Azoarcus olearius: one gene and its partner. The protein of the gene in region 1 interacts with the protein of each later gene in a pairwise test. Links are inferred from orthologs where the notes say so. Each region holds a gene or a part of one and is shown on either strand. Other genes may lie near its edges.

The links.
Region 2: the proteins of ftsA (region 1) and dqs_RS00920 interact in binary tests that used the Escherichia coli proteins (3 or more experiments, as listed by UniProt). The link is inferred for Azoarcus olearius from one-to-one orthologs.

What each region holds. Positions count from the first base shown.
Region 1 is NZ_CP016210.1:988,792-1,000,129, forward strand. What follows is about bases 210-3,209. They hold ftsA (cell division protein FtsA), read left to right. Parts: upstream 210-1,094; coding sequence 1,095-2,324; downstream 2,325-3,209. Other genes in these bases: dqs_RS04710 (D-alanine--D-alanine ligase), read left to right, coding at 210-269; dqs_RS04715 (cell division protein FtsQ/DivIB), read left to right, coding at 262-1,098; ftsZ (cell division protein FtsZ), read left to right, coding at 2,466-3,209. In the rest of the region: more of dqs_RS04710, read left to right, coding at 1-209; more of ftsZ, read left to right, coding at 3,210-3,608; lpxC (UDP-3-O-acyl-N-acetylglucosamine deacetylase), read left to right, coding at 3,774-4,697; dqs_RS04735 (hypothetical protein), read left to right, coding at 4,732-4,920; dqs_RS04740 (DciA family protein), read right to left, coding at 4,925-5,353; preprotein translocase subunit SecA, read left to right, coding at 5,459-8,188; dqs_RS04750 (HDOD domain-containing protein), read left to right, coding at 8,265-9,746; bifunctional glutamate N-acetyltransferase/amino-acid acetyltransferase ArgJ, read left to right, coding at 9,832-11,073; dqs_RS04760 (PP2C family protein-serine/threonine phosphatase), read left to right, coding at 11,188-11,338. UniProt on the Escherichia coli protein: Essential cell division protein that assists in the assembly of the Z ring. May serve as the principal membrane anchor for the Z ring.
Region 2 is NZ_CP016210.1:200,678-211,872, reverse strand. What follows is about bases 3,549-6,405. They hold dqs_RS00920 (rod shape-determining protein), read right to left. Parts: upstream 5,571-6,405; coding sequence 4,527-5,570; downstream 3,549-4,526. Other genes in these bases: gatA (Asp-tRNA(Asn)/Glu-tRNA(Gln) amidotransferase subunit GatA), read left to right, coding at 6,027-6,405; gatC (Asp-tRNA(Asn)/Glu-tRNA(Gln) amidotransferase subunit GatC), read left to right, coding at 5,687-5,974; mreC (rod shape-determining protein MreC), read right to left, coding at 3,564-4,481; mreD (rod shape-determining protein MreD), read right to left, coding at 3,549-3,560. Also shown: rod shape-determining protein RodA, read right to left, coding at 7-1,143; mrdA (penicillin-binding protein 2), read right to left, coding at 1,140-3,029; more of mreD, read right to left, coding at 3,039-3,548; more of gatA, read left to right, coding at 6,406-7,490; dqs_RS00905 (hypothetical protein), read left to right, coding at 7,496-8,008; Asp-tRNA(Asn)/Glu-tRNA(Gln) amidotransferase subunit GatB, read left to right, coding at 8,066-9,526; dqs_RS00895 (DUF3617 domain-containing protein), read left to right, coding at 9,619-10,137; dqs_RS00890 (class II glutamine amidotransferase), read left to right, coding at 10,201-11,025; dqs_RS00885 (HIT family protein), read left to right, coding at 11,099-11,195. UniProt on the Escherichia coli protein: Forms membrane-associated dynamic filaments that are essential for cell shape determination. Acts by regulating cell wall synthesis and cell elongation, and thus cell shape.

The DNA of each region.
Region 1 (11,338 bases):
ACACCCGCTACGACTGCCCCTGCGGCCTGCCGCAGGCCGAAGAAGAGGCGCTGCAGGCGCTGATCCTCAAGAGCGCGCGCGTGCTTGGCTGCCGCGGCTGGGGCCGCGCCGACCTGATCCTGACCCCCGAAGGGCGGCCCTATTTGCTGGAGATGAATACTTCGCCCGGCATGACCGGCCATTCGCTGGTGCCGATGTCGGCACGTGTGGCGGGCATGTCGTTCGAAGCGCTGTGTCTGGCGATTCTCGCGGGAGCCCGTCTTGGCTGAGTTCCGCACGCGCGCCTCCGCCGCTGCTGCCCCGCGTGGGGCGGCGCGCGAGCGCGAGCGCGCGCGCGTGGAGCGCGGTCTGTGGCACCGGCCTGCGCTGCTGCACCTGATCTCCGACCTGTTGATGCTGTTCGCCGCGGTGGCGTTCGGCTGGGCGCTGGTGGCGTGGTTCGTGTCGCGGCCGCTGTTCCCGCTGCGCGAGGTGATCCTGCTGTCGCCGGCGGAGGAAGTGACCGAGGCCCAGCTGGAATACGTCGCCCGCACGGCGATCCGCGGCAACTTCTTCACCGTCGATCTGGAGGCGGTGCGCGAGGCGTTCGAGTCGGTGCCCTGGGTGCGCCGCGCCGAAGTGCGCCGCCGCTGGCCCGACGGTATCGAGCTGCGGCTGGTGGAGCAGCGCGCGGTGGCGTCCTGGAAGCCGGTGGAAGGCGGGGAGCCGCGGCTGGTCAATTCCGACGGCGAGCTGTTCGCCGCGACGACGACCGATCCGATGCCCGCGCTGGCGGGCCCGCAGGGCACCTCGCAGCGCCTGCTCGCGCGCTATCAGCAACTGGGGGCGATGCTGCAGCCGCTGAACCTGCATGTGGTGGGGGTCAGCCTGTCGGCGCGCGAGGCCTGGCAGCTGACGACGGACAACGGAATGGTGATCCTGCTCGGACGCGAGTCGGAGCAGGGCGTGCTCGACCGGCGACTGAAGCGTTTCATCGCCGCGTGGCCGCAACTGCAGCAACACGTGGGAACCACGGTGGCGGTGGCCGACCTCCGCTACCCGGGCGGATTCGCATTGACGCCGGCGGACGGCGTCATCGCAGGAAAAGGCAAGCAATGAGCAAGGAATACAAGGAACTGATCGTCGGGCTGGACATTGGCACCGCCAAGATCACCTGCATGGTGGCCGAGGTGCGGCCGGACGGCCGGCTCAATGTCGTCGGCCTCGGCACCCAGCCGACCAGCGGGTTGAAGCGCGGCGTGGTGGTGAACATCGAGGCCACGGTGGACGCGATCTCGCGCGTGATCCAGGAGGTCGAGCTGATGGCCGACTGCAAGATCCGCGATGTGTACACCGGCATCGCCGGCAGCCACATCAAGAGCTTCAACTCAAACGGCATGGTCGCGATCAAGGACAAGGAGGTCACGCCGCTCGACGTCGAGCGCGTGATCGAGGTCGCGCGCGCGATGCCGATCCCGGCCGAGCAGCAGATCCTGCACATCCTCACCCAGGAATTCATCATCGACGGCCAGGGCGGCGTGCGCGAACCCATCGGCATGAGCGGCGTCAAGCTGGAAGTGAAGGTGCACATCGTCACCGGCGCGGTGTCGGCGGCGCAGAACGTCATCAAGTGCGTGCGCCGCTGTGGCCTTGAGGTGATGGACCTGATCCTGCAGCCGCTGGCTTCCAGCTACGCGGTGCTGACCGAGGATGAGAAGGAGCTCGGCGTCTGTCTGGTGGACATCGGCGGTGGCACCACCGACATCGCCGTGTTCACCCAGGGCGCGATCCGCCATACCGCGGTGCTGCCGATCGCCGGCGACCAGATCACCAACGACATCGCGATGGCGCTGCGTACCCCGACCGCCGAGGCGGAGGACATCAAGATCCACCAAGGCGTGGCAATGCACCAGATGGCCGACGCCGAGGAAATGATCGAAGTGCCGGGCGTGGGCGATCGTCCGCCGCGCAAGCTGTCGCGCCAGGCGCTGGCCGACGTCATCGAGCCGCGCGTGTCGGAGCTGTTCGAGCTGGTGCAGGCGGAGTTGCGCCGCAGCGGCTACGAGGAACTGCTGTCGTCCGGCATCGTGCTGACCGGCGGTTCGTCGGTGATGCGCGGCATGGCCGAGCTGGGCGAGGACGTGTTCCACATGCCGGTGCGCATCGGTTCGCCGCAGTACGACGGGGGCTTGGCCGACGTCGTCTGCCAGCCACGCTACGCCACCGCGATGGGCCTGGTGATGGAAGGCGCGGCGCAGCGCCGGCGCGGCATCCAGGCGCGCGACACGCGTTCGGTGAAGCAGATCTTCGGGCGCATGAAGGCCTGGTTCGAAAAGAATTTCTGACCGCAGACATAAATGCAGTCATTTTGAATGAGTACCTGTGTTCGGCCCGATATTTAGTAGTAGACTTTATGGTTAATACTAGATACGGGTCGGTCGGGTGTCGGTTGAATAGCAGGGCCGTTTTCCATGGAGGCGAGGCAAATGTTTGAAATCGTTGAGAAAGAACCGACCGGAACGATCATCAAGGTGATCGGCATCGGGGGCGCCGGTGGCAACGCCGTCGATCACATGATCCGCGAGGGAGTGCAGGGGGTGCAGTTCATCTCCGCCAATACCGATGCGCAGGCGCTGTCGCGCTGCCTGGCGTCGACCAAGATCCAGCTCGGCGTCACCGGTCTTGGCGCCGGTTCCAAGCCGGAAGCCGGCCGCGCCGCGGCGCAGGAGTCGCGCGAGCAGATCGCCGCCGCGCTCGAAGGTGCCCACATGTGCTTCATCACCGGCGGCATGGGTGGCGGCACCGGTACCGGCGCCGCGCCGGTCGTGGCGGAAATCGCCAAGGAAATGGGCATCCTGTGCGTTGCCGTGGTGACCAAGCCCTTCGATTTCGAGAACCGCATCCGCGTTGCCGAAAGCGGCGTCGAGGAACTGACCCGCCACGTCGATTCGCTGATCGTGGTGCTCAACGACAAGCTGCTCGACGTGTTCGGTGACGATGCCGGCTTCGAGGAGTGCTTCCGCTCTGCCGACAACGTGCTGCGCTCGGCCGTCGGCGGCATCGCCGAGATCATCAACGTGCCGGGTCTGGTCAACGTCGACTTCCAGGACGTGCGCACCGCGATGGCCGAAATGGGCCGTGCCATGATGGGGTCGGCCGAAGCCTCCGGCATGGACCGCGCCCGCATCGCCGCCGAGCAGGCCGCCGTGTCGCCGCTGCTGGAGGGCACCGAGCTGTCCGGCGCGCGCTGCGTGCTGATCAACATCACCGCCAGCAAGTCGCTGAAGATGTCGGAAGTGCGCGACGCGGTGAAGACGGTGCAGGCCTTCGCCGCGCCGGAAGCCTTCGTCAAGTACGGCACCGTGTTCGACGAGAGCATGGGCGACAACATCCGCATCACCGTGGTCGCTACCGGCCTGGGCACCCCGCGCGCCGCGCGCCAGCCGGTGATGCAGGTTGTGCAGGGCACCGGCACTTACGGCCCGATGGGCGGTGTCGATGCCAACCCCGCGATGCCGGAGGTGTTCCGCACCGGCCGCGGCGGCGCCCGCACCACCGTGGATGCGATGGCGAGCAACGGCATGGGCAATTACGACATCCCCGCTTTCCTGCGCCGTCAGGCCGACTAAGCACTGCGGCGTCCAGCCGCAGCCGACGGGCATCCCGTGCGTGCCGCCGCCTCCGGCGCGCGCGGGATGCCCGTCGCTTTTTCCTATCGCCGCGATAGCGCCCCCGCTGCCGGAAGCCCTCCATGGCACGTGCTAAACTATTGGCGTGATGAAGGAAAACAACAAATGATCCGGCAACGTACGCTCAAGTCCACGGTCAAGGCGACCGGGGTCGGCCTCCATGGCGGGCGCAAGGTCAACCTTGTGCTGCGGCCTGCTGCGCCGGATACCGGCATCGTCTTCCATCGCGTCGACCTCGATCCGCCGCTCGACCTGCCCGCCGATCCGTACGCCGTCTGCGACACCCGCATGTGCTCCGGGCTGGAGAAGGGCGGCCAGAAGGTCGGCACCGTCGAGCACCTGATGTCCGCGCTGGCCGGGCTGGGTATCGACAATCTGCATATCGACGTCGATGCGCCGGAAATTCCCATCCTCGACGGCAGCTCCGGCCCCTTCGTGTTCCTGCTGCAGTCCGCCGGCATCGAGGAGCAGAAGGCGCCCAAGCGCTTCCTGCGGGTCAAGAAGCCGGTGGAGTACCGCGAGGGCGACAAATGGGTGCGGCTGGAACCCTACGACGGTTTCCGGCTCGACTTCTCGATCGTCTTCAATCATCCGGCCATCGACAGCACCTCGACCGCGGTCAGCATCGACTTCGCCACCCACTCCTATGTGCGCGATGTCGCGCGGGCGCGCACCTTCGGCTTCATGCAGGATGTCGAGTTCATGCGCGCCAACGGGCTGGCGCTGGGTGGCAGCCTGGAAAACGCGATCGTGATGGACGAGTACCGGGTGCTCAACGCCGACGGGCTTCGCTACGCGGACGAGTTCGTCAAGCACAAGGTGCTCGATGCGATCGGCGACCTCTATCTGTGCGGCCATCCGCTGCTGGCGCGTTATTCGGCTCACAAGTCCGGCCATGCCTTGAACAACCAGATCCTGCGTGTGCTGCTCGAAGACCGCAGCGCCTGGGAGATCGTCAGCTTCGAACGCGAGGCCGCGACGCCGCCGGCGGTGGCCCACCAGTTCGCGCCGGTGCTGGCGGCCGCGTGAGCGCTCCGCACCCATCAAAAACCGGACGGGCGCAATGCTGATCATGCGGCTCGCCATCCTGCTCGTGGTGCTGGGCACCGGCGGCTCGCTGCTGCTGTGGCTCGCCACCGGCAAGCCGCGCTACAAGGCGTGGGCGTGGAAAAGCCTGCGCTTCGGGCTGGTCGTGGTGTTGGTGTTCTTCGCGCTGCTTCTGGTCGAACGGGTGCTCGCCCCCACCCTTTGACGCTTCAGCTGCTGCGTCGCGCCAGCCGTTCCAGCGATGCGCGCAGCGGCGAATCCGCCGGCAGCGTGGCGGCAAAGTCGGTGATGCTGCTGCGCGCCGTCTGCGAGATGTGGCGCTCCGGCGGCGGCCGGCGCCATTCCGCCTGCTGTGGCGTCGCCACCTTCACCTTGATCGACTGCAGCGGATAACCGGCCTGGAGAAACTGGGCCTGCAGGCTGGGCAGCATCTGCTTGAGCCGGCTGGCGGCCGCCCCGCCCTGTGCGGCGATGACGAGCGCGTCGTCCTTGATGTTGGCGACGCGGCACGCGTCGGCCAGCGCCGGCGGCAGCAGGCGTTCCAGCACGCCCTGCAGGCGGCGCAGCCGGGCGGCGTGGTCTTGCAGGCGGGCGAGGGCGTCGCCGCTGCCGAGGTAGCGTTGCAGGAGTCGGGTCATGGTGCGGCGCGGAGGGCGTTTTGGTGGCGCCAGTGGCGCGTCATGGGGCGATTAACGCGACATGATAAACTCGCCGCTTTGCCGAATCGACCTCGCCCCCATCTCATGATCTCCGGTCTGCTCAAGAAACTCTTCGGTAGTCGCAACGACCGTCTCATTCGCCAGTATTCCCAGAACGTGCGCAAGATCAACGCGCTCGAGCCGGAGATCGCAGCGCTTTCCGACGAGGCCCTGCGGGGCAAGACCGGCGAGTTCCGCCAGCGGCTGGCGGACGGTGCGACGCTGGACGATCTGCTGCCGGAAGCGTTCGCCGTCGTGCGCGAAGCCGGCAAGCGGGTGCACGGCATGCGCCACTTCGACGTCCAGCTGATCGGCGGCATGGTGCTGCACGACGGCAAGATCGCCGAAATGCGCACCGGCGAAGGCAAGACCCTGGTCGCAACGCTCGCCGCCTACCTCAACGCGCTGCCCGGCAAGGGCGTGCATGTCATCACGGTCAACGACTACCTGGCCAGCCGCGACGCCGAGATGATGGGGCGCATCTACGGCTTTCTTGGGCTCACTACCGGCTGCAACCTGTCGCGCATGGGCCATGCGGAGAAGCAGCTCGCCTACGCTGCGGACATCACCTACGGCACCAACAACGAATTCGGCTTCGACTACCTGCGCGACAACATGGTCTATGCGACCGGCGAGCGGGTGCAGCGCGGCCTCAACTTTGCCGTGGTCGACGAGGTGGACTCCATCCTAATCGACGAGGCGCGCACGCCGCTGATCATCTCCGGCCAGGCCGAAGACCACACCGACCTTTACCTGAAGATGAACCAGGTGGCACCGCTGTTGAAGCGCCAGGAAGGCGGGCTGGACGACAAGGACAGCGTGATCGAGCCGGGCGACTACACGGTCGACCTCAAGGCCCATCAGGTGCTGCTCACCGAGCAGGGCCACGAGAATGCGGAACAGATCCTGGTGCGCATCGGCCTGCTGCCGGAAGGCGCCGGGCTGTACGAGCCGGGCAACATCCTGCTGGTGCATCACCTTTACGCCGCGCTGCGCGCCCATGCGCTGTACCACAAGGACCAGCACTACGTGGTGCAGAACGGCGAAGTCGTCATCGTCGATGAATTCACCGGCCGCCTGATGGCGGGCCGGCGCTGGTCCGACGGGCTGCACCAGGCGGTCGAGGCCAAGGAAGGCGTACGCATCCAGGCCGAGAACCAGACGCTCGCCTCGATCACCTTCCAGAACTACTTCCGCATGTACGGCAAGCTCGCCGGCATGACCGGCACCGCCGACACCGAAGCCTTCGAGTTCCACCACATCTACGGTCTGGAAACGGTGGTGATCCCCACCAACCGGCCGATGGTGCGCAAGGACGAGAACGACAAGGTCTACCGCACCGCCAAGGAAAAATGGGAGGCGGTGATCGCCGACATCGCCGACTGCGTCAAGCGCGGCCAGCCGGTGCTCGTGGGTACCACTTCCATCGAGACCAACGAATACCTTTCCGGCCTGCTGAACAAGGCGAAGATCGCCCACCAGCTGCTCAACGCCAAGCAGCACGACAGCGAAGCGCAGATCGTCGCCCAGGCCGGCCGTCCCGGCGTGGTGACCATCGCCACCAACATGGCTGGCCGCGGTACCGACATCGTGCTCGGTGGCAATATCGAGAAACCGGTGTCGCAGGTGCGCGACGACGACAGCGTGCCCGCCGCCGAGAAGGAAAGCCGCATCGCCGCGCTGCGCGAGGAATGGCGCAAGGTGCATGAACAGGTGATCGCCGCCGGCGGGCTGCACATCATCGGCACCGAACGCCACGAGTCGCGCCGCATCGACAACCAGTTGCGCGGCCGTTCCGGCCGCCAGGGCGACCCTGGCTCCAGCCGCTTCTACCTGTCGCTGGAAGATCCGCTGATGAAGATCTTCGCCGGCGAGCGTCTCAACGCGATCATGGTCCGGCTGAAGATGCCCGAAGGCGAGGCGATCGAGCACGGCATGGTGACGCGCTCGCTCGAATCCGCCCAGCGCAAGGTCGAGCAGCGCAACTTCGACATCCGCAAGCAACTGCTCGAATACGACGACGTCGCCAACGACCAGCGCAAGGTCATCTACCAGCAGCGCAACGAACTGCTCGAAACCGAGGACATCTCCGAAACCATCCAGGCGATGCGTCAGGGTGTGCTGCACGACCTGTTCCGCACCTATGTGCCGGTCGACAGCGTGGAAGACCAGTGGGACATCGCCGGCCTGGAGCAGGCGCTGGCCTCGGATTACCTGCTTAAGCTGCCGCTGCTGGAGTGGGTGAAGGCCGAGCCCAACCTCGACGACGAAGCGATCCTGAAGCGCATCATCGATGCCGGCGAGGAAGCCTACGCGGCCAAGATCGCCCAGGTGGATGCCGCGGCCTGGCACCAGTTCGAACGCAACGTGATGCTGCAGAGCCTGGATACCCACTGGCGTGAGCATCTGGCGGCGCTCGACCACCTGCGCCAGGGCATCCATCTGCGCGGTTACGCGCAGAAGAATCCCAAGCAGGAGTACAAGCGCGAAGCGTTCGAACTGTTCGAGACCCTGCTCGACACGGTCCGGGCGGATGTCTCCAAGCTGCTGATGACGGTGCAGATCCGCACCGAAGCGCAACTGGACGAGGCGGAAGCGCCGCCCGAGATGGAAAACGTGCAGTATCACCACGCCGATTACGACGAAGCGCTGGCGGCGGCCGCGGCCAGCACGGCGGAGACGCCGGTGCAGGGCGGGCCGAAGGTGGGCCGCAACGACCCTTGCCCGTGCGGATCGGGGAAGAAATACAAGCATTGCCATGGCAAACTGAGCTGACCGTGCGGCGTCGCCACAGCTTTGAAGGACGGCCCCTTGCGGGCCGTCTGCATTTGCGGCGGCGGGGAGAGGGATCATGGCGAACAGACCCGACGACAAGAGCGGCGCACAGCGTCCGCAGCAGGCACGCGAACCACGTGGCGCGCAGGAATGGGTGGTGCATATCCGCGAGCAGGAGATGCCGGGATTCGGCGCCACGGTGGCGGCGGTGCACCGCGTCACCGGCGACGAGCAGGCCTCCGCCGGGCGCCTCGCCCAGGTCATCCTGCAGGATGCGGCGCTCACCACCAAGGTGCTCAAGCTTGCCAACAGCGCCTACTACAACCCCACCCGCCAGCCAATCAGCACCATCAGCCGCGCCATCGTGGTGCTCGGCTTCAATGTCGTCGTCGAGATCGCGATCGGCATCATGCTGGTCGATGCGCTGCTGACCGGGGGCGTGCGCCAGCGCGTGGTGGCCGAGATGGCGCGTTCCTTCCATGCCGCGGTACAGGCGCGCGCGCTGCTGCAGTTGCGCAAGGAGCGCGTGGGCGAGGAAGTCTTCATCGCCGCGCTGCTGGCCCGCGTGGGCGAGATGGCGTTCTGGTGTTTTGGCGGCGCCACCGCGCAGCGGCTGGATGGCCTGCTCGGCGCCGGCAACCTGGGGCCGGAGGAGGCGCAGCAGGCGGTGCTCGGCTTCGGCCTGCGCCAGCTTTCGCTGGGCCTGGCACGCGAATGGCGCCTGGGCAGCCTGCTAGTCGAGGTGCTCGAAGCGCGCCCGCGTCCCACGGTGGAGGAACTGGCGGTGGCGCACGCCCATCGTCTTGCCGCCACGGCCGAGAAGGGCTGGGACAGTCCGGCAATGGAGGCGATGTTCGAAAGCCTCGCGGTGTTCACCGGCGAGCCGGTGGAAGTCTTGCGGCCGCTGCTGGCGGCCAGTGCCGCGGAGGCCGCGCAGATCGCGAGCTTTTACGGCGCCAGCGAGGCCGGGCGGATGATTCCGCTGCCGGCTCCGGCCGTACTGGATACCGCCGCCGCCGAACCGCTGAAGGAGGCGGACCCGCTGCTGCAGCTGCGGATCCTGCGGGAAATATCCGGACGGGTCGCGGCGGGGGCGTCGGTGGGCGAGGTGCTCGAGCTCGTGCTCGAGGGCATCTACCGCGCGGTGGGCTTCGAGCGGGTGTTGTTCGCGCTGCTCGCGCCCAACCGCCAGCAGTTGGTCGGCAAGGCGGCGCTCGGGCGCGGTGCGGAGGCCTTGTCGCAGCGTTTCGTATTCACGCTGGACCAGGCGGCGGACGATCTGCTCAACGCCTTCTTCCGCTCACCGCGATTGATGCGGCTGGGCCCCGGGCAGCACCCCGCGGGCCTGGACGCGGGGCGGCTCGAACTGGTGGCCGGCGCCGCGCATGGCTGCATCGCGCCGATCCAGGTGCAGGGACGCCTGATCGGGCTGTTCTACGCGGACCGCCCCCGCGCCCGGACGCCGATCGACGACGACAGTCTGGCCAGCATGTTGCTGTTCAGCCAGCAGGTTTCCCTTGCCGCCGCGCGCGGCCTGCCGGGGGCCCGCCAGCAGTAGCGACCGGATCGGCTATGATCGCGGGCGCCCGTATCCACCCAGCCGGCCCGCCGCCGGCTGCTCTTACCAGTCCGGAGACATCCGCATGGCAGTCAATCTGAATACCCCGAATCCCGCTGACCTCCTGCCGGTTGCCGGCGTCCGACTCGGCGTGGCCGAAGCGGGCATCCGCAAGGCCAATCGCCGTGACCTGACGGTGATCGAGCTGGCCGCTGGAGCGCGTGTTGCCGGTGTGTTCACCACCAACCGCTTCTGCGCTGCGCCGGTGCAGGTGTGCAAGGCCAACCTCGCCGCCGGCAATCCTATTCGCGCGCTGGTGATCAACACCGGCGTCGCCAACGCCGGCACCGGCGAGCCCGGGCTGGCGGCGGCCAACGCCACCTGCGATGCGCTCGCACGCGGACTCGGCATCGACGCCGGCCAGGTGCTGCCGTTTTCCACCGGCGTGATCCTCGAGCCGCTGCCGGTCGATCGCCTGGTCGCCGGCCTGCCGCGCGCGATCGCCGACCTGCGCGCCGACGCCTGGTTCGATGCGGCCCACGCGATCATGACCACCGATACGCTGGCGAAGGCGGTGTCGAGCACCGTGGAGATCGGCGGCCGCACGGTCACGCTCACCGGCATCAGCAAGGGCGCCGGCATGATCAAGCCCAACATGGCGACGATGCTCGGCTATCTCGCCTGCGACGCCGCCGTCAGCCAGGCCCTGCTCGACGAACTGGTGAAGGAGGCGGCCGACCTGTCCTTCAACAGCATCACCGTCGATGGCGACACCTCCACCAACGACTCCTTCATCCTGATCGCCACCGGCCAGGCGGGCCATGCCGAAATCACCGACCCCGCCTCCGCCGACTACCGGGCGCTGCGCGATGCCGTGGTCGATGTCGCGATCCGTCTTGCGCAGGCCATCGTGCGCGACGGCGAGGGCGCCACCAAGTTCATGACCATCGCGGTCGAAGGCGGCAAGGACCGCGAGGAGTGCCGCAAGGTGGCTTATGCGGTGGGGCATTCGCCGCTGGTCAAGACCGCCTTCTTCGCCTCCGATCCCAACCTCGGTCGCATCCTCGCGGCGATCGGCTATGCCGGCATCGGCGATCTGGACGTCGCTGCGCTGCGGGTGTGGCTGGGCAGCCCGCAAGAGTCCGTGCTGGTCGCCGAGCACGGCGGCCGCGCCGCGAGCTATCGCGAGGAGGACGGCGCCCGCATCATGAAAGAGGCGGAACTGACGATCCGCATCGACCTGGCCCGCGGCGGCGCCAGCGCGACCGTGTGGACCTGCGATTTCTCCTACGACTACGTCAAGATCAACGCCGATTATCGGAGCTGAGCGGCGCTCCGGCGCGGCCGGGTGGCGTGATATCGTCATGGCGCCCGGGCGCGGCAGCGTGCGGGTGCGGTCGCGCCGCTGCGACCGCCCCAGGCGCCGATCACCGGAGGGGGGATGGTAAGGCCAAGCAGGCGGGCGGCTTTCGCTTGCCATATCGGCGGACGCGCCGAACAGCAGGATCGTGCTGCGTGCTTCACCAGCCGTGACGGCCGCAATCACCTGCTGGTCGTCGCCGACGGCATGGGCGGCCACCAAGGCGGTGAGC
Region 2 (11,195 bases), 780 kb from region 1 along the record:
GGCAGATCAGGACGCGGGACGGCCACGGCGGATGCCCATCAGGATACCCACCCCGAGGCACAAGGTGACCAGTGCCGTCCCACCATAGCTGATGAATGGCAAGGGCACACCCACCACCGGCAGGATTCCGCTGACCATGCCCATGTTCACGAACGCATAGGTGAAGAAGATCATCGCCATCGCCCCGCCCAGCAGCTTGGTCGCCAGCGTCGGCGCCTGCGTGGCGATCTGGAAGCTGCGCGCGAGCAAGGCCAGATAGGTGACGAGCAGCACCAGCGTGCCGACCAGGCCGAACTCCTCGGCGAGCACCGCGAAGATGAAATCGGTATGCCGCTCGGGCAGGAAGGCGAGGTGGGTCTGGGTGCCGTCCATCCAGCCTTTGCCGACCACGCCGCCGGAGCCGATCGCGATCGTGGACTGGATGATGTGGAAGCCCTTGCCCAGCGGGTCGCGCGTGGGATCGAGCAGGGTGCATACCCGCTGCTTCTGGTATTCGCGCAGGCCGAACCAATCGACGTCGGGCTGGCACAGGGTGTCGCCGAAGGCGACGATGGAGCCGATGCCTATGATGCCGACGAGGCCGACCGGGACGATCAGCTTCCACGACAGGCCGGCGAAGAAAATCACGTAGAAGCCCGCGGCGGTCACCAGCAGGCTGGTGCCCAGATCGGGCTGGATCAGGATCAGGCCTACCGGCACCACCAGCAGCAGGCCGGCGACGATGAACTCGCGCAGGCCGATCTTGGCCTCGCGCTGCTGGAAGTACCACGCCAGCATCAGCGGCATCGCGATCTTCATCAGCTCCGAGGGCTGGATGCGGGTCACGCCGACGTGCAGCCAGCGCTGCGCGCCCTTCGAGACCTCGCCGAACAGTTCGACCGCGACCAGCAGTACCACGCCCAGCGCATACAAGGGCAGCGCGAAACTCAGCAAGCGCTGGCTGGGCAGCCAGGCCGCCACCCACATCGCCAGCAGCGCCACGGTGGTGTTGACCAGTTGCGAGTCCAGCCGGTCTGGCGACGCGCTCGCCATCAGCACAAAGGCGTAGCCGAGCAACATCATCAGCACCAGCATCAGCACCGGGTCGATCGGACGCAGCACCGCGCGCAGCAACAGCAGCGGATTGAAGCGGTGATCGCTCATTCGGTGCTCTCCGGTGCATCCGCATCCTCGCCGGCGGGCTGGTTGGGCCGCTTGCCGAGCAGGTGGTAGTCGATCACCTGGCGTGCGATCGGGGCCGCCGACTGGGCGCCGAAGCCGCCGTTTTCGACCAGTACCGCGAGCGCGATCTTGGGGTTGTCGGCCGGCGCGTAAGCGATGAACCAGGAGTGGTCGCGCAGGCGCTCGCTGACGCGCCCCTCGACGTACTTGGCGCCCTTCAACGAGAACACCTGCGCGGTGCCGGTCTTGCCGCCGACCTCGTAGGGCGCGCCGGCGAACGCGCGTGCCCCGGTGCCGCTCTTGTTGACGTCCACCATCGCGCGCCGCACGAGCGCGAGGTGCTCCGGCTTGAAGTTGAGCTGGCGCAGCGGCTCCGGCTCGATTACGCGGCGGTTGTCGCGCGCGTCGACCACGTGCCGGACGAGGTGGGGGCGGAACACCTTGCCGTCGCTCACGACGGTGGCCAGTGCGTTGGCAAGCTGGAGCGGGGTGTAGGCGTTGTAGCCCTGGCCGATGCCGACCGAAATCGTCTCGCCACCGAACCAGCGCTGCTGCTCGGGACGACGGAAGCGCTTCTTCTTCCAGGCCGGCGACGGCAGCACGCCTTCCGCCTCGCCCGGCACGTCGATGCCGGTGCGCGAGCCGAAGCCGAGCGGACGCATGAAGTCGGCGATGCCGTCGATGCCCATGTCGTTGGCCAGCTGGTAGTAGAAGGTGTTGCAGGACACGACGATGGACTTGTGCAGATCCACCATGCCGTGGCCGCCGACCTTGTCGTCCATGAAGCGGTGGCCGCCCGACACGAAGTAGCCCGGATCGGCCATCACGTAGCCCGGCGTGCGCTTGCCGGTGGTCAGCGCGCCGAGCGCCATGAAGGGCTTGAAGGTGGAGCCGGGCGGGTAGGCGCTGAAGATGGCGCGGTTGAGCAGCGGGTGGTCGGGCGAATCGTTGAGCTGCTTCCAGTCCTGCGCGGAGATGCCCTCGACGAACAGGTTGGGATCGAAGGTGGGCTTGGACACCAGCGCGAGCACGCCACCGGTGCCGGGCTCGATCGCGACCAGCGCGCCGCGCCGGTTGCCGAACGCGTTTTCGGCGATCTTCTGCAGTTCGATGTCCAGCGTCAGCTCGAGGTTGTTGCCGACCATCGCCGCGGTGCGCGACAGCCGCCGCACGGCGCGCCCGCCGGCGTTCACTTCCACCTGCTCGAAACCGGTCTGGCCGTGGAGTTCGGCCTCGTAGGACTGCTCCAGCCCGGCCTTGCCGATGTACTCGGAGCCGCGGTAGTTGGCAGTCTGGCCGCGCTCCTCGATGCGCTCCACGTCGCGATCGTTGATGCGGCCGATGTAGCCGATCACGTGCGACGCGACCTCGCCCTCGGGATAGTCGCGGAACAGCCGCGCCTGGACCTCCACGCCGGGGAAGCGGTAACGCTGCGCGGTAAAGCGCGCCACCTCCTCGTCGGTCAGCCGGGTGCGAATCGGCACGCTCTCGAAGTTGCGGCTTTCCTCCAGCACCTTGCGGAACCGGCGGCGGTCGCGCGGCTCGATGGTGACGACTTCGGCGAGGCCGTCGATCGTCGCCTCCAGGTCGCCCGCTTTGGACGGTGTGATCTCGAGCGTGTAGGCGGCATAGTTGCGCGCCAGCACGACGCCGTTGCGGTCGGTGATGGTGCCGCGGTTGGGCACGACCGGCAGCAGTGCGATGCGGTTGTCCTCGGCGCGGGTGTGGAAATACGCGTGCCGCGTCACCTGCAGGTAGTAGAAGCGCATCGCCAGCAGCGCGAAGCAGGCGAGGATGAACAGCGCTGCCACCACCACACGGTTGCGGAAGCGCGATTTTTCCTGGGCCGGGGTGCGAAACTCGGTCATGGGCGCGGATCAGATCGGCCGGTTGTCGTCCCGGTCGACCGGCTGGTATTGCGGCAGCAGCAGCAGGTAGTTCAGCGGCACCCACAGCGCGACGGCAGTGAAACTCGACAGGAAATACGCCCAGCCGGGGAACTCGGCCCCCGCGATCAGCCGCACCGCCACCATCAGCATCTGCGACGCCAGCAGCATCGGCAACACATGCAGCGCCTGCAGCAGCGGCGGAAACCACATCACCCGGCGCGCCAGGCCGGTGGCCAGATAGGCAAGCACGACGTAGGCGAGCGCATGCTGCCCCATCGCCGCCCCCTGACCGATATCGACGAGCACGCCGAACAGGAAACCCGCGCCCATGCCGATGCGCAGCGGTTCGCGGATGCACCAGAAGGCCAGCACCAGCGCCACCCAGTCGGGCACGCCCGGAAACCGGCCCGTGGGGACGTAAGCGAGCGCGAGCGCGACCATCAGGCTGAAATAGATGAAGCCGAGCCGGACCGGCAGCAGGATGCGACTCGAACGATTTGTCGGCTGCATGGGTCAGTGTCCTCCATCGCCACGGCGGGCCCGCCGCCCTTCGGCCGGCGGCGCCGGCGCAGGATCGACCGGAATGGGCGGCGGAGGTTCGGCGCGGCCCAGCACCAGCACCTGGCTGCTGCGCTCGACGCCCGCCACCGGCTTGCAGACGATGCGCGCAAAGGCCTCCGCCTCGCGGTCGACCGACAGCACTTCGGCCACCGGCAAACCGGGCAGGAACACGCCGTCCAGCCCCGAGGTGACCAGCATGTCGCCCACCTGGATATCGGCGCCCGCGATCACGAACCTCAGCTCGATGCGTCCCTGGCCGGTACCGAACAGCACCCCGCGCAAGCCGTTGCGCAGCACGCGCACCGGGATCGCCTGGTTGCGGTCGGTCAGCAGCGTGACTTCGGACTGGATCGGATAGACGCGCGTCACCTGGCCGATGACGCCGTCGGAATCGACCACCGCCAGGCCGGCCTCGACCCCCTGCTGCGCGCCGCGGTCGAGGATGACCTTGCGCGCGAAGGGATCGGGCGCGTTATAGAGGATTTCGGCGGCGACACTCTTTACCTGCACCCGCTCGGCCATCTGCATCAGACCGCGCAGCTGCTTGTATTCCTGCTCGAGCTGCTCGTAGCGCAGCAGCCGTTCGGCCGCGCCGAGCTGCTGGCGGCGCAGGTCGGCGTTTTCGAGCTGGACCTCGATCAGCGTGGCGAAATAGCGCGAGGCGTTGCGCACGAAATCGGCCGGCGTCGCCGCGGCCATCTGCAGCGGGTAGGTCACCACCGACAGCCCCTGGCGGAAGACCTCCAGGTAGCGGAAGCGCAGGTCGGCCACCAGCATCGCCAGGCAGACCGAGACGAGCAGGAACAGGCGCGCCAGCGGTGCGAGGCCGCGCCGGAAAATAGGAGGCGGCTGATGGCCGGCGAGGGACATCCTGGGATTTCCGGATCAGCAGGAAAAACGCCGTGACTGCGCGGATCAGTCCGACGTGAAGATGGAGCCGAGCTTGTCCATCTTGTCGAGCGCCAGGCCGCAGCCGCGCGCCACGCAGGTCAGCGGCTCCTCGGCCACGATCACCGGCAGGCCGGTCTCCTCCATCAGCAGGCGGTCGAGGTCGCGCAGCAGCGCACCGCCGCCGGTTAGCACCATGCCGCGGTCGGCGATGTCGGCGCCGAGTTCGGGCGGGGTCTGTTCCAGCGCGATCTTGACCGCGGAGACGATCTGGTTGAGCGGTTCGGTGAGCGCTTCCAGGATTTCGTTGGACGAGATGGTGAAGCTGCGCGGGATGCCTTCGGCCAGGTTGCGGCCCTTGACTTCCATTTCGCGCACTTCGGAGCCGGGGAAGGCCGAGCCGATGTTCTTCTTGATGTTCTCGGCGGTGGTGTCGCCGATCAGCATGCCGTAGTTGCGGCGGATGTAATTGACGATGGCATCGTCGAACTTGTCGCCGCCGACGCGCACGCTGCCGGCATAGACCATGCCGCCGAGCGAGATCACGCCGACTTCGGTGGTGCCCCCGCCGATGTCGACCACCATGGAGCCGGTGGCATCCGACACCGGCAGGCCGGCGCCGATCGCCGCGGCCATCGGTTCCTCGATCAGATACACCTGCGAGGCGCCTGCGGCGAGGGCCGCGTCACGGATCGCGCGGCGTTCGACCTGGGTGGAGCCGCAGGGCACGCAGATGATGATGCGCGGGCTGGGCGACAGCAGGCGGGAATCGTGCACCTTCTTGATGAACTGCTTGATCATCTGCTCGGTGACGACGAAATCGGCGATGACACCGTCCTTCATCGGGCGAATCGCGGTGATGTTGCCCGGGGTCTTGCCAAGCATCTGCTTGGCCGCGTGGCCCACCGCCTGGATGGTGCGCTTGGCGTTGGGACCGCCCTCGGTGCGGATGGCGACCACGGAGGGTTCGTCGAGCACGATGCCCTTGCCGCGCACGTAGATCAGCGTGTTCGCAGTGCCAAGGTCGATGGCGAGATCGTTGGAAAAATAAGAGCGCAGAAAACCAAACATGAGGGATTCCGAAACCGGTGGGGAAGAAGCGCCGCGGAGGGGCGGGCCCGGAGCCAGGCCAAAGGCGGATATGATAACCTACAAACCTTTGTCGATTCAGCAGGTTTTGTTTCCCCATGTCGTTGTCCAATGAACAGGTGGGCCGCATTGCCCGCCTCGCCCGCCTGGCGATTTCCGAGGGTGAAATCGACGCCGTTCGCGCCAAGCTCGACGGCATTTTCGGCCTGATCGAGCAGATGCAGGCGGTCGACACCGCCGGGGTCGAGCCGATGAGCCATCCGCAGGAGCTGGCCACCCGCCTGCGCGACGACGTGGTCACCGAAACCGACCGCCGCAGCGCCTTCCAGTCCGTCGCCCCGCAGACCGAGGCCGGCCTGTATCTGGTGCCCAAGGTCATCGAATGAACCCGCGGCCGGCACCCCTGTGCTGCCGGCCGCGCCCACACGCTTCCCGCCCATGATCAACGCTTCCGTTTCCGAGCTGCGCCGCGCGCTCGACACCCGGCAGGTTTCCAGCGTCGAGCTGGCCACGCTCTTCCTCGACCGCATCGCGGAACGCAATCCGGCCCTCAACGCCTTCATCACGATCGACCGCGAAGGCGCGCTCGCCGCCGCGCGCGCGGCCGACGCCCGCATCGCCGCCGGCACTGCCGGTCCGCTCACCGGCATCCCGCTCGCGCACAAGGACCTGTTCTGCACCGAAGGCGTGCTGACCACCTGTGGCTCGAAGATGCTGGCCGACTTCGTCAGCCCCTATGACGCCCACGTCGTCAGCCGGCTGAAGGACGCCGGCGCCGTCAGCCTGGGCAAGACCAACATGGACGAGTTCGCGATGGGCTCGTCGAACGAGTCCTCGCACTACGGCGCGGTGCGCAATCCGTGGGACACCACCCGCATTCCCGGCGGCTCGTCGGGCGGCTCGGCGGCCGCGGTGGCCGCCCGCCTGGTGCCGCTTGCCACCGGCTCCGACACCGGCGGCTCGGTGCGCCAGCCCGCCTCGCACACCGGCGTCACCGGCATCAAGCCCACCTACGGCGTCGTCAGCCGCTACGGCATGATCGCCTACGCCTCCTCGCTCGATCAGGGCGGCGCCTTCGGCGCTTCGGCGGAAGACTGCGCGCTGCTGCTCACGGCCATGGCCGGCTTCGATCCGCGCGACTCCACCTGCCTCGACCGCCCGGCCGAGGACTACGCGGCCGCACTCGCGCCCACCGCCGGCGGCAAGCCGCTCGCCGGCCTGCGCATTGGCCTGCCGCGCGAGTTCTTCGCCGAAGGCATGGCGGACGACGTGCGCGCAGCGGTGGACGCCGCGCTCGACCAGTACCGCGCGCTCGGCGCCGTCACCGTCGAGGTCAGCCTGCCCAACGCCAAACTGGCCGTGCCCGCCTACTACGTGATCGCGCCGGCCGAGGCGTCGAGCAACCTGTCCCGTTTCGACGGCGTGCGCTACGGCCACCGCGCCGCGGAATACGGCGACCTCAACGACATGTACTGCAAGAGCCGCGCGGAAGGCTTCGGCGCCGAGGTCAAGCGCCGCATCCTGGTCGGTACCTATGTGCTGTCGCACGGCTACTACGACGCCTACTACCTGCAGGCGCAGAAGCTGCGCCGCCTGATCGCGCAGGACTTCCAGGCCGCCTTCGCGCAGTGCGACGTCATTGCCGGCCCCACCAGCCCGACCACGGCGTGGGCGATTGGCGAGAAGGCGGACGACCCGGTGCAGATGTACCTGTCGGACATCTACACGATCGCGGTCAACCTCGCCGGCTTGCCCGGCCTGTCCCACCCCTGCGGTTTCGGCGCCGGGCGCCTGCCGGTGGGCCTGCAGCTGATCGGCAACTACTTCGGCGAAAGCCGCCTGCTGGCCACTGCACACCAGTACCAGCAGGCAAGCGACTGGCATCTGCAGCGCCCCGAGTAACGCCCATGGCCCGCTTCGCCCTCCGCCTCGCCGGCCGCATCGCCGCAGCCGGGTTAGCGCTGTGGCTGGCGGCCTGCGCGACGCCCCCGGCCGGAACCGAGCCGGCCACCCGGCAGGAAGCCGAAGAGATGGAAGAAGCGCCGACAGCCGCCCGCGGCCGCCTGAAGCCGATGCCGATCCGGCCGCTCACGGTGCAGGCCGACTGCACCTTCCGCGACGAAGCCGGCTACGCGGCCTCCACCCGGCTCGACGTCAGCGCGTCGCAGGTGCGCGGCTTCGCCGCCAATGTCGAGGTGCCACGCCGCGGCAGCTGCCATTTCGATCTGGCGGACTTCCGCCAGGTGCCGGCCGAAACCCATGTGGAACTGCGGGCCCGCGACGGTTGCACGGTGCGCATGTGGGAACAGGGCGACCAGGTCACGGTCGCCTTCACCCAGTGCGCCAACCGCTGCAGCAAGGGCACTTTCGAGTACGTGTGGCCCATCCTGGTGGACCGCCCGAGCGGACAATGCAATTGACGCGCAACGTGCCGGCCCGACCCTGGCCGTGCACCGCCTGAAACAACGGAAACGAACATGAGCAGATCGGATTGGGAAGTCGTCATCGGGCTGGAGGTCCATGCCCAGCTCAACACCGCGTCGAAGATTTTCTCCGGCGCCAGCACCGCCTTCGGCGCGGAACCCAACGTCCAGGCGAGCGCGGTCGATATCGCGCTGCCGGGCGTGCTGCCGGTGCTCAACCGCGGCGCGGTCGAACGCGCGATCCGCTTCGGCCTCGCGATCGGCGCCACGGTGGCGCCGACCAGCGTGTTCGCGCGCAAGAACTACTTCTACCCCGACCTCCCCAAGGGTTACCAGATCAGCCAGTTCGAGCTGCCGGTGGTGCAGGGCGGCACCATCACCATCCGCGTCGGCGAAGGTGAGAACGCCTACGAGAAGACGGTGAACCTGACCCGCGCCCATCTGGAAGAAGACGCCGGCAAGAGCCTGCACGAAGACTTCCACGGCATGAGCGGCATCGACCTCAACCGCGCCGGCACGCCGCTGCTCGAGATCGTCTCCGAACCCGACATGCGCTCGTCGGCGGAAGCCGTGGCCTACGCCCGCACGCTGCATGCGCTGGTGCGCTGGATCGACATCTGCGACGGCAACATGCAGGAAGGCTCGTTCCGCTGCGACGCCAACGTCTCGGTGCGCAAAAAGGGCGCAGAGCAGTTCGGCACCCGGCGCGAGATCAAGAACCTCAACTCCTTCCGCTTCCTGCAGCAGGCGATCGACTACGAGGTGCAGTGGCAGATCGACACCATCGAGGACGGCGGCACCATCCAGCAGGCCACCGTGCTGTTCGATCCGGACACCGGCGAGACGCGCATGATGCGCTCCAAGGAAGACGCCCACGACTACCGCTACTTCCCCGACCCGGACCTGCTGCCGCTGGTGATTTCGCCGGAATGGAAGGCGCGGGTGCAGGGCGAGATGCCGGAACTGCCGGAAGCGATGAAGGCCCGCTTCATCGAGCAGCTCGGCCTCTCCGCCTACGACGCCACCACGCTCACCGCGTCCAAGGAAGTCGCCACGTATTACCAGGCCACCGTGGACGCCGCCGGCGCCGCGCTCGCCAAGCCCTGCGCCAACTGGGTGATGGGCGACCTCGCCGCGCGCCTCAACAAGGCCGAACTCGACATCGCCGTGTCGCCGGTATCGCCAGCCCAGCTCGCCGGCCTGGTGGCGCGCATCGCCGACAACACCATCTCCAACGCGATCGCCAAGAAGGTGTTCGAGGCGTTGTGGAACGGCGAAGGCGTCAGTGCTGACGAAATCATCGACAAGCAGGGCCTCAAGCAGGTCACCGACAGCGGCGCGATCGAAGCGATGATCGACGAAGTGCTCGCCGCCAACCAGAAGTCGGTCGAGGAATTCCGCGCCGGCAAGGACAAGGCCTTCAACGCCCTGGTCGGCCAGGTCATGAAGGCGAGCAAGGGCAAGGCCAGCCCGGCCCAGGTCAACGAACTGCTGAAGAAGAAGCTGGCCGGCTGAGCGCTGGCGGCCGAAACCTGCGCTTACCCCGGCGCGGTTTCCTTGCCTGGCCGCACTGCTTATCCTGCCGGCTTGTGCACCGGAGCCGTCCCATGCAACGCCGACTTTCCATCCTCGCCGGCGCGCTCGCCGCGCTCGTCGCCGCACCCACCCTGGCCGAGCCGCCGGCCGACATGCCGCGCCGCAAGCCCGGCCTGTGGGAAATGAAGACCACGCTGGTGGAACTCGGCGGCCTCACCCAGATGCTGCAGATGTGCGTCGGCCCCAACACCGACGACATCCTGTACCAGCGCGGCGGCAAGCAGGGCGGCTGCGAGCAGCAGACCTGGCGCCGCGAAGGCGAACGCAGCACCTTCAGCGCGGTGTGCCGCATCGAAGGCAGCCTCGCCAACCTGCGCGGCAGCTTCACCGGCGACTTCACCACCCGCTACAGCGGTGAGCTGTACAGCACCTACAACCCGCCGCTGCAAGGCATGGCCAGCATGACGATGCGGCAGGATTCGCGCTGGCTGGGCGAATGCCAGCCCGGCCAGAAACCCGGCGACATCGTGCGCCAGGGCGTCGGCGGCATCGATCTCGACGCGATGATGAAGGGCATGCAGCGCCGCTGAGGGACACGGCGGCAGCCAGCCCGGCGCCTATAATCGAACTCCCGTTCGCCGCCGGAGCCCGCCATGTGCCAGCTGCTGGGCATGAACTGCAATGTGCCCACCGACATCTGCTTTTCCTTCACCGGCTTTCGCGCCCGCGGCGGCCTGACCGACCACCACCGTGACGGCTGGGGCATCGCGTTCTTCGAAGGCAAGGGCGTGCGCCTGTTCCTCGATCCCTGCGCCAGCGCCGACTCCGCCGTCGCCGAGCTGGTGCGGCAATACCCGATCCGCTCGCTCAACGTCATCGCCCACATCCGCAAGGCGACCCAGGGCGAGATCCGGCTTGAAAACACCCACCCGTTCCAGCGCGAGCTGTGGGGGCGCTACTGGATATTCGCCCATAACGGCAACCTGCTGAACTACGCGCCGGCCTTGTCCGGCCGCTTTCAGCCGGTCGGCGGCACCGACTCCGAAACCGCGTTCTGCCACATCCTCGACGAACTCGCCCGCCGTTTCGGCGACCGCCCGCCGCCGGCGCCCGCGCTGCACGCCTGCCTGGCCGAACTGGCAACCGCGATCGGCCGCCACGGCGAATTCAACTTCCTGCTGTCGGACGGCGAGCGCCTGTTTGCCCATTGCTCCTCGCGCCTCGCCTACGTGCTGCGACAAGCGCCGTTTGCGCTGGCCCATCTGGCGGACGAAGACCTGGCGGTGGACTTCAGCGAGGTCACCACGCCCAACGACCGGGTGGCGGTGATTGCGACCATTCCGCTGACCGACAACGAGACCTGGCACCGGATGCCGTCCGGCACCCTGATGTCGTTCCGCCACGGCGTGCCCGACGAACTCGGGATGCTGCCCACGGTGGCCGCCCCGCCCTGCGCCACCCCCATCCGAAGTGCGTAAATTTTCCTTATCCACGCCGATGCCGGCGCGTTAAAGTTGGCATCCCCTCCGGCCAGGTTTGCCCGCCATGCAAGTGGATTGCCCGCTGTGCCAGATCGACCGTGCCAAGCTCGTCTGGCAGGATGAACGCTGTAGCGTGATCCGCGTCGACGATGCCGCCCATCCAGGAT